Regions from separate parts of the Ruegeria sp. HKCCA0370 genome, predicted to be linked through region 1. Evidence: riboswitches for the same ligand, from Rfam matches in the RefSeq annotation. Region 1 holds a riboswitch; the other holds the start of a gene.
What was found. A riboswitch is a leader RNA that binds a small molecule or an ion and turns the genes downstream of it on or off. The one in region 1 is predicted to bind cobalamin.
Positions count from the first base shown of each region.

Region 2: another riboswitch for cobalamin. It lies ahead of GOW31_RS09410 (DUF1636 domain-containing protein); the one in region 1 lies ahead of GOW31_RS12195 (DUF1636 domain-containing protein).

Region 1 is NZ_WQEP01000005.1:63,957-69,220, reverse strand. It holds gene GOW31_RS12200 (SLC13 family permease) at 1-1,084, shown strand, start outside; cobalamin riboswitch at 1,312-1,519, shown strand; gene GOW31_RS12195 (DUF1636 domain-containing protein) at 1,611-1,982, shown strand; gene cobW (cobalamin biosynthesis protein CobW) at 1,984-3,039, shown strand; gene cobN (cobaltochelatase subunit CobN) at 3,045-5,264, shown strand, end outside.
Region 2 is NZ_WQEP01000003.1:155,008-160,271, reverse strand. It holds partial or broken gene GOW31_RS22025 (GH1 family beta-glucosidase) at 1-299, shown strand, start outside; gene GOW31_RS22020 (ROK family protein) at 273-1,331, shown strand; gene GOW31_RS09420 (carbohydrate kinase) at 1,362-2,288, shown strand; partial or broken gene GOW31_RS09415 (D-lyxose/D-mannose family sugar isomerase) at 2,353-2,969, shown strand; cobalamin riboswitch at 3,070-3,267, shown strand; gene GOW31_RS09410 (DUF1636 domain-containing protein) at 3,365-3,721, shown strand; gene GOW31_RS09405 (ABC transporter ATP-binding protein) at 3,718-4,494, shown strand; gene GOW31_RS09400 (ABC transporter substrate-binding protein) at 4,508-5,264, shown strand, end outside.

The sequences.
Region 1 (5,264 bases):
CGACATCAACCACGAAAACCACCTGTACATCATTTCCACCTTCTATCGCGGCAAAACCTCGATGGTTCAGGTTTTGACAGCGGAAATAGCAGCGCCGTGTCGGCTGGCCATCGTCGGCCGCCGTTGGGAGGTCGAGAAGTTCGCCGAGAAATACGGGCTGACCGTTCTTCCGGATTTGGACATTTTCGTCGAAGAGTTCGCCCCAACCAATGCAGGCGTGGCCGAGGTGGTCATCACGCCCGACAGCAAGCTGATCGGCAAATGCCCCCGCGAGCTTTTGTTTCGCAAGACCTACGGGATGTCGCTGCTGGCCATTCACCGCGGCGAAGAGACGCTGAGCCATGTCGAGACCGAGGATCACGAATCCACTCAGATCGGGCTCGAAAAGTTTCAGGCGGGCGACATGCTTGTGGCGCATACCAGATGGGACAACCTGATGCGGATCAAACGAGATCCGGATTTCGTCGTTGTGACGACGGACTTTCCTCAGGACGAGTTGAGGCCGCAAAAAGTCGGCTGGGCCCTGGCATTCTTCGCCATTTCGCTATCGTTGATCCTGTTCACGGACGTCCGGCTTTCACTCTGTCTTCTTACCGGCGCGGTGGGCATGATGCTGACCCGTGTGCTCAGCGTGGACGAGGCGTACCGCGCGGTCGGATGGAACACCGTATTCCTGCTCGCCTGCCTCATACCTTTGGGACAAGCCGTGCAGAACACAGGCACGGCCGCGTGGATCGCGCAGCAGATCATGATAATTCTGGACGGCTGGCCGCTCTGGTCGCTGCAAACCGGCATCGCCATTCTGGCGACGGCCTTTTCTTTGGTCATGTCCAATGTGGGGGCCACGGTTCTGCTGGTGCCTCTGGCGGTATCGATTGCGGTGGCGGCGGGTGGAAACCCGGCCGTCTTTGCCCTGACGGTCGCCATATCGACCTCGAACAGCTTCATCATCCCAACCCATCAGGTAAACGCGTTGATCATGGGTCCGGCCGGATACAAGGTGATGGATTTCGTCCGCTCCGGCGGAATAATGACGGCGCTGTTTCTGGTCGTCTCGCTGCTCATGATAAACGTCATCTATTAGCGCAAGAGGATCCAGGGTGTTCGGTGGTCTTTTCCCATCATCTGGACAGGTTCAGCCGAGGCACCCGTTCACCATAGTCTACGCCCCTTGCTGAAATACCGTTCGTCGCCGGGCCCACCTCAGGCTGGGTCCCGGCACACCATGCCGCCCATCGACGCCCACAGGTCGCTTTCCATGCCTCTGCATCATTGTTGCACGCGACTCGCTTGACAAGCAGGCCAGCGGTGCCGCATGTCCCTTTCGTTGGTGTCGGTGAGAGCCGATGAAAAGGGAATGCGTCAACGGTCTTGCCGCCAAACGCAGCCGCCCCCGCGACCGTGAACGGAGAGGATGCCCAATGCCACTGGCCCGAAAGCCGGGAAGGCGGGACATCCGACAGAGGCCCGCCTCTGGCATCCGCAAGCCGGGAGACCTGCCAACAACCGAAGTTGAAACCGGGCGGGGTGTTCCGGTGTCGGGTCCATGACCACTTGTGGCCCGCATGAAACCCCGTCCCCCGCGAAGAGGATTTGGGGGGATGAGAGACATGACCGAGACCGCACCAGTCGAGTTGCTGGTCTGTACTACCTGCCGTCGCGGCCTGCCTGTCGAAGATGATGCGCAACGCCCGGGCGCTTTGTTGCACAAGGCCCTGGAACAGGCAGACCTGCCCGACGGTGTCACCCTGAAAGCCGTTGAATGCCTGTCAAACTGCGATCAAGGCTGTTCGATCGTGTTGCGCGGGCCGGGCCGCTGGACATTCGTGTATGAAAACCTGAACGAAACAGATCATGTCGACGTCATCGTCGACGGCGCGACCAAGTATCTGGCCACGGAAGATGGTTTGGTGAAATGGCGCGAACGCCCCGAACACTTTCGCAAGAACTGTGCCTCGCGCATTCCCCCGATTGGAGCCTGACATGTCGAACCTCGAAAAACTCCCCGTCACAGTGATCACCGGCTTTCTGGGCTCGGGCAAGACCACTTTGGTGCGTCACCTGATGCAGAACCCACAGGGCAAGCGCCTTGCTGTCGTGGTCAACGAGTTCGGCGATGTGGGCGTCGATGGCGACATCCTGAAATCCTGTGCCATTCCTGATTGCCCGGCGGAAAACATCATGGAACTGGCCAATGGCTGCATCTGCTGCACCGTGGCAGATGATTTCATTCCTACCATCGAGGCCCTGATGGCGTTGGAGCCGCGCCCGGATCACATCCTGATCGAAACCAGCGGTCTGGCCCTGCCGAAACCGCTGCTCAAGGCATTCGACTGGCCTGACATCCGCTCGAAGATCACCGTCGACGGCGTGATCGCCTTGGCCGATGCCGAGGCTGTGGCCGCAGGCCGTTTCGCGCCCAATGTCGAAGCGGTGGACGCCCAGCGCATGGCCGATGACTCGATCGACCACGAAACGCCCCTGTCCGAGGTGTTCGAGGATCAGATCTCGTGCGCCGACATCATCCTGCTGACCAAGCCCGACCTCGCCGGCCCCGAAGGCGTGGCCAAAGCGCGCGAGATCATCGCCGCCGAGGCGCCGCGCCCCCTGCCCGTCGTCGAAGTGGCCGAAGGTGCCGTGGACGTGCGCGTTGTGCTGGGTCTGGAAGCCGCCGCCGAGGATGACATGGACGCCCGCCCCTCGCATCACGACGGCCATCACGATCACGAGCATGACGATTTCGAAAGCATCATCGTCGAGCTGCCCGAGCAGACCGATCCGGCCCAACTGGTCGCCAATATCGAACGCCTCGCCAATGAACTGAACATCCTGCGCGTCAAAGGGTATGCCGCCGTTCAGGGCAAACCCATGCGCCTGCTGGTTCAGGCGGTAGGTGCCCGCGTGCGTCACCAGTATGACCGCCCGTGGGAACCCGGTGAAGACCGTCGTTCGCGTCTGGTCGTCATCGCCGAGCATGACGATATCAAAGAGGCGGAAATCCGCGAAATCCTCGTGGGTGTGCGTGAGGCTGCCGAGTAAGACACATGCACGTCGTCTTCCGCGAAAGCCACGGGCTCGAGGAAACCGAGACCCCAACCGAACTGGGCCAGAGCCCGGCGGATCTGGTGGTGCTGTCCTTTTCGGACAGCGATCTGGGGGCTTTCGCGGCTGGCTGGCATCGCGGCGGCGGACCGGAAGGGCGAATGCCGACCCTGCGGCTGGCGAATTTGACGGCGTTGAAACACCCGTTGTCGGTCGATACCTATGTCGAGCAGACGCTGGAGGGCGCCAAGGGCATTCTGATCCGGCTGATCGGCGGCGTCCCCTACTGGCCTTATGGGTTGCAGCAGGTTCTGGCGCTGGCGCAGGCCAAGGGCATCGCGCTGGCGGTACTGCCCGCTGACGGGCGCGAGGATACGCGGCTGGATGACTATTCCACCCTGCCGGTCTCGACCCTGCGACGTCTGGCGCATCTGTGCGATACCGGCGGCGAGGTCGCGGCACAGGCGGCGCTGGCACAGATGGCTTTGGCGGCGGGGCTTTATGCCGGTCCGGTGATGGGCGCCAAGACCTTGCCCGAATGTGGTACGTGGTGTCCGGATCGCGGCGTAATCCCGGTGGAAACCGCATTCGAAAGCAAGGCCAAACGAATCCTCGTCACCTTTTACCGCGCTTACCTGACCTCGGCAGACACCGCCCCGATCGCCGTCCTGATCCGCAGCCTGCGCGCCCGTGGATTCCAGGCGGTGGGCCTGTTTGCCCCGTCTCTCAAGGCGCCTGTGGCCGCCGACTGGTTGCGGGAACATGTTGTTGCGCTGAACCCATCGGCCATTGTCAACGCCACTTCGTTTTCGGGAAAAGGCGCGTCGGGAACGTCGCCTCTGGACGCGGCAGGCGTGCCGGTGTTTCAGGTCGCTCTCGCCACCTCCCGCCGCAAAGCCTGGGCCGAGGCGGAACGCGGATTGTCCCCGGCCGATCTTGCCATGCATGTGGTACTGCCCGAGGTGGATGGACGGATCTCGGCGGGAATCGCGTCTTTCAAGGAACCCGGCAAACGCGATCCGCATCTGGAATACGCGCGCTTTGCACATCGGCCCGAACCGGACCGGATCGAAGCGATCATCGACCGTGTATCGGGCTGGCTTGCATTGAACGACAAACCCAAGGCAGATCAGATTCCTGCGTTGGTCCTGTCCACCTATCCCGGCAAAGACTGGCAGATGGCCCATGCGGTTGGCCTCGACGCGCTGGCCTCGGCCGAGGCGATGCTGTCCGATCTTGACGAAGAAGGCTATGACATCGCGACAGGCGAGCTGATTGCCGACACTCTTCTGGACGCACGGATTTCGTGGTCGCTCGGGGATTATCAGGATGCGCTTGCGGAATTGCCCGAGACCCTGCGCGCTGATCTGCACACCGTTTGGGGCGCGCCCGAAGATGATCCGGCCTGTGCCCATGGGGCCTTCCATTTCAACGCGCTTCGGCGCGGCAAGGCGCTGGTCGCGCTGCAACCCGAACGCGGCTCGCCCGAGCTGCGGGATGACGACTATCATGACCTCTCGCGCACCCCGCGCCACGGTTATGTCGCCTTCTATCTGTGGCTGCGCAAAGGCTTGGGTGCCGATGCGCTGATCCATATCGGCGCGCATGGAACGCTGGAATGGTTGCCCGGAAAATCGGTCGCCTTGTCAGCCGATTGCTGGCCCGAGGCGCTGATCGGCGATCTGCCAGTGATCTACCCGTTTATTGTGAACGACCCGGGCGAGGCCGCGCAAGCCAAGCGCCGGATCGGAGCCGTCACGCTGGGCCACATCCCACCCCCGATGAAGGACAGCGGCACGCCGGATCGGATGGTGCGGCTTGAATCGCTGCTGGATGAGTTTTCCAACGCCGACGGGCTTGACCCCAAACGCCGCGACCGCTTGCAGGAAGATATCCGTGATGAAGCGCAGGCGATAGGGCTGGAAAGCGATCTTGGCCTCGATCAGGCAACCTGCACCGCCGAGGCCATCACCCGCATCGATCGCTTTGTCTGTGACATCAAGGAAAGTCAGTTTGGCGACGGGCTGCACATCTTCGGGCGCGTGCCCGAGGTGACGGGCAGTTTCGATCCGGCCCCTTCGGCCCACGCCGAACGCGACGCGCTGATCAAAGCGCTCGAAGGCAAGCGGATTGATGCCGGGCCTTCGGGGTCCCCCTATCGTGGCCGGTCAGATGTTCTGCCCACCGGGCGGAACCTTTACACCACCGATCCGCGGTCGGTT
Region 2 (5,264 bases), on a different contig from region 1:
GAACAAGGAAAGACTATACGGGCGCGTTGCCAATCTATATCACCGAAAACGGTATGGCGAGTGAGGAGCGCGTGCAGGACGATGATCGTATCGATTATCTCGACAAGCACCTTGCGGCCGTGCTGGACGCTTTGGCACAAGGTGTTCCGGTGAATGGCTATTTTGTCTGGTCGCTGCTGGACAATTATGAATGGGCCTTCGGGTACGAGAAGAGGTTTGGACTGGTGGACGTGGATTTCGAAACACTTGCGAGAACGCCCAAAGCGTCTTTCATGGCGCTGAAATCCGCCCTGTCCGGGGGTCAGAGCGTCTCTCAGCCGTTAGCGCAACCATTCGGTGCCGTGCATGAGCATTGGAACCTGGTTGCGGATATCGGCGGTACGAACACACGTCTGGGCGTCGTCACGAACGGAGAATTGGCAGATCTTCGGAAACACCCGACGGGGACATTGGAAGATCTGCTGGAGGCGTTTCATGATCTCAGGGACGAGATCGGAACCAACCCACAGGCCGTCGTAGCAGCCGGAGCCGGGCCGGTCAGGGACGGAACGATTCAGTTGACCAACGCGAACCTGGATCTTTCGGAGACCGAGCTGGCGAAAGCAACAGGAGCAGAGCGCACTTTTGTCATAAATGATTTCACCGCTGCGGCGTGGTCAGTGGCCGAGGTGACCCGGTCGGATGTGGCGGTCTTGCAGGGTCAGGCAACGCCGCCCGCAGGCACACGGCTGGTTGTAGGGCCCGGAACCGGGCTTGGCGTTGGTGCGTTGCTATATTCCGAAGGCAGGTATCACACGGTTTCCGGCGAAGGCGGGCACGTGGGCCTGTACCCGCGACATCGCGACGAAGTTGATATCTTTGAGGCGGCACGTCGCATCGCACCGGGCTGTTTCTTTGGGGACAGCCTGGCGCTGGAAGCAGAAATGTTCCTGAGCGGAACCGGCCTGCCGATCCTGTATCAGGCGGTTGAATTGGCGGCCGGTCAAGCGCGAACTCAGGCGCGCTCTGCAAAGGACATTCTGAACGATGCCCGCAACGGCACCGATCTGGTCGCCGAAAAGGCGGCGCAGATTTTTACCACCCACTTAGGTGCTTTGATGGGTGATCTGGCGGTCACCTTGATGCCGGAGGGGGGCGTTTTCCTCGTCGGCGGCGTTGCCGAGAAAAACCGCTGGCTATTCAGTGACAACTTCAAGGATGCGTTCAACGGCGGCGGCCGCTTCAGCGATTTGCGCCGCTCCCTGAACCTATACGTATCTGAACAGGCAGAGTTCGGGATCATCGGCGCAAACAACTTCTGCAAGAACGCGCTGAGACAGCAACCAGACTAACCGAAGTTTCTTACCTAAAAGGACCAAGACATGATCCTGTGCTGTGGTGAAGCGCTGATAGATATGATTTTAGAACCGACCGCATCGGGCGCAATTGGTTTTGTGCCACATACTGGTGGTGCAGTTCTGAACACAGCCGTCGCGATGGGACGTCTGGGTGTTCCGGTAGGGATGCTGACAGGTTTGTCATCGGACATGTTCGGCCAACAACTGATCGATGCGCTGAAAGCGAGCCATGTGGACACGACACATGTGATCACCTCGGACCGTCCGACCACGCTTGCCTTTGTGCAGCTCTCGGATGGACACGCGTCGTACAGCTTTGTTGATGAAAACACTGCGGGCCGGATGTTGCTGCCCGAAGACATGCCCGATCAGCTTCCTGCTGTCTCTGCCCTGTATCTCGGCGGAATCAGCCTTGCGTGTGAACCTTGCGCAGATGCCTACGCCGCCCTTCTGGACCGCCACGGTTCCGACCGGGCAGTGATGCTGGACCCGAATATCCGCCCGGATTTCATCAAGGATCAAACCCGATTTCGGACGCGTTTGAACCGCATGATCTCGCGTGCGGATATCGTCAAGGTTTCAGACGAGGACCTGGACTGGATCATTCCGGGCGCTGAAGCCGAATCCGCAAAAGCGTCTGTGCTGTTGCAGGCGGGTCCTTCCGTTGTCATCGTCACGCGTGGCAGCGACGGGGCACACGGTTACCTGGCGGGTGGTTCCGAAGTTTCGGTTCCTGTGAAACCCGTTGAAGTGGTCGATACGATCGGTGCAGGTGACACGTTCAACGCCGGCGTCCTGACCGAGCTCAGCCGCGCAGGGCATCTTACCAAGTCAGGTCTGCGCGGATTGACGGTTGAAAGCCTGCAAGCAGCCATGGAACTGGGCGCTGACGTGGCGGCCGTGACCGTTTCCCGAGCCGGGGCAGAACCCCCTTGGGCGCACGAACTTTGATCTGCGGGATGGCATGATGAAACGATCCGAAATCAACCACATCAAGCCCTAGGCCCAGACGTTCATTCAATCTTTCGGCGCCGCATAGCCGCTCTTTGCGGATTGATCGCCCGAGAAAATGCGCATCTCTTTGGTCGAAACTGTCCGCAGCTGCAGGCTGGGATGGAACATTACCAATTACGCACAAGGCCGTTTCGACGAACATTGCCTATTCCCGTTCACTCTACGCATTGGTTAGACGAAGGATCTGAAATCCGGGCGTGGGATGCTCTGTGCAGAAAACTGTTGATCTTGAAAGACAATCAGCTTTCTCCGATGCACCGGCATATTATCAAGGCAGAAGACATCATCAACCGGGGCGGCGGCGATCTCGTTCTGGAAATTCATGCGTCGGATCCAAACGGTGGCGTCGACCGCGACAACCCGGTGACGGTCCCCAGCGATGCCTGCCCTGTAACCTTGCAACCCCAAGAGTACGTGCGGCTGAAGCCGAGGCAAAGCGTAACTCTGATGCCCGGCATCTGGCACGCTTTTTGGGCCGAGCGCGGCGATTGCCTTATTGGCGAGGTATCGACCGTGAATGACGACCGTACGGACAATGTGTTTGAAAAGCCAATTCCACGGTTTTCAAAGGTCGAGAAAGATTTCGAGCCGGATTTCCTTCTTGTATCAGACTATTGACACCGTTCGGTCCGGGCTGGCGCAGCAGGACAGCTGGCGCGGCTGTTGCAATTCCATCTACCACCGCCTTCGTCTGCCGCTTGACAAGTCTGGCATTGCCGGACTAGCTGAGCGGGATGGTTCCGTAAGGGATGAAAATGGGAACACGGTGCGGCGCTGGAATGTGCCAAGTCCGTGACTGCCCCCGCAACTGTAAGCGGTGAGCGACGCCACTTCACCACTGACCCGCATGGGTTGGGAAGGTCGGCCAAGCAACGACCCGCAAGTCAGGAGACCTGCCATCGCACTATAAACCAACCCGAGGCGGGGCGTCTCGGAAGGAGGCTTGATGGCGCGTTTGCGTAATATCTGGGTATGTGCCCTCTGTCTGCGTCTGGCAAACGACGGAGATGGCTATGACCTGCTATTCTGATCACTACGTTCTGATCTGTTCAACATGTCAGGGGGCGATGTCTGCCGAGGCTGCGCAAGACGTGCTGAATGCCCGGTTGCCTGACGGTTTTGAAACCCGAATGGTGGCGTGCATGGCAGGTTGTGAACGGGCCATGACGGTCGGATTTCAGGCCCCGGGCAAAGCGCAGTACCTGTTTGGCGATATCACGACATCACACGACCTGTCCGCCTTGGTCGAATTCGCGACCCAGTTCGGCGACAGTGACGATGGCTGGACCAGCGCCTCGGACCGCCCCCCTGCCCTTTTCGCAAAGACCTTGTCGCGAATACCCGCATTGCCGTCCGGTGGCGCTTCATGAGTTTTCTGGTTGCCGAGAATTTGGAGTACTATGCTCTTAATGGCGATATCCTGTTGCAGGATGTGTCCTTTCGTCTGGAAGAAGGATCAATTCTGGCAATCGCCGGGCCGAACGGCGCCGGCAAGACCACTCTGCTGAAACTGCTGTGCGGGATCGAACGGGTTATCTTGGGTGATGTTTGGATAGAAGGCCAAAGCCTTCGGACCCTGTCCGCCCGCCAACGTGCCCGCTCCATTGCTGTGGTCGGGCAGCAGGAAATGCCTGACGGGCGGATGCGCCTGCAAGACTATGTTGCGCTGGGGCAAATCCCGATTCAGGGCGAACGTTCGATGGCTCAGCACAAGGCTGATCTGGAACGGGTTCTGACGACGACCGAGCTGTCGCATTTTGCCAACAAAACGATGGGTCAACTGTCCGGCGGAGAACGTCAGCGCGCACATATCGCGCGCGCGTTGGCCCAGAACCCGTCCTTGCTGTTTCTAGACGAGCCAACCAACCATCTGGACCCCGATGCCAAGGGGCACATGCTGTCTCTGGTTGCTGATCTGGGGGTAACGGTCGTCATGATCGTCCATGATCTGGTCATGATCCCGGAATTCGCCACCCATGTGGCGCTGATGAAAGCCACGCGTCTGACGGGGTTCGGGCCTGTTGTCGAAGTTCTGACCCCAGACCGGGTACGTGAGACATTCGGCGTGGATTATCTGTGCTTTCAGCACGAAGGCCGCATGATCCCCGCACTGGATATCCGAAAACGGAAATTGTCACAATAACAGGAGCTTAAATATGATGCAAAAACTCTGGCCGGTGGTTGTTTTCGCTGGCTTGGCAGGTGGCGCGGCAGCGGAAGCCGTCACCGTGGACAATTGCGGCGAACCGCTGGCTTTTGACTCGGCGCCGGAACGTCTGGTCGTGCATGACATGAACATGGCGGATATGGCCTTTGCGCTCGGCCTTCAGGACAAGATCGTGGGGCTTACCGGAATTACCGGCTGGTACAAAACAAGCCCTGATTTTGATGCTCAGCGTGGCGATATCCCAGAGCTTGCCCCCAAATACCCGACGATTGAAAACCTTGTGGCCGTCGAACCCGATCTGTTTTTTGCCGGTTGGTACTATGGCATGAAACCCGGCGGTGACGTCACGCCCGACACGCTGGAACCCTTTGGTATCAAGACCATGATCCTGTCCGAAAGCTGCGTGCATCTGGACAAGGATCGCCCCGAGGCCAGCATGAACCTGTTGTTTGATGACGTTCTGCGTCTGGGCAAGGTCATGCATGTCGAAGACAAGGCCGAGGCGCTGGTTGCCGGCTGGAAAGACAAATTGTCAGCCATCGAAGCAAAAACAGCCGATCTGGCAAAGCCCCGCGTATTCCTGTTGGACGGACCGGCCGATGCTCCATTCACCGCCGGCAAGTTCGCCATTCCCGATGCGATGATCACAGCGGCGGGTGGCGCGAACGTGACGCATGATCTGGGTACCAGCTGGGGCCGCACGTCGTGGGAGGCCGTGGCAGCGGCCAACCCGGAGTTTCTGGTGC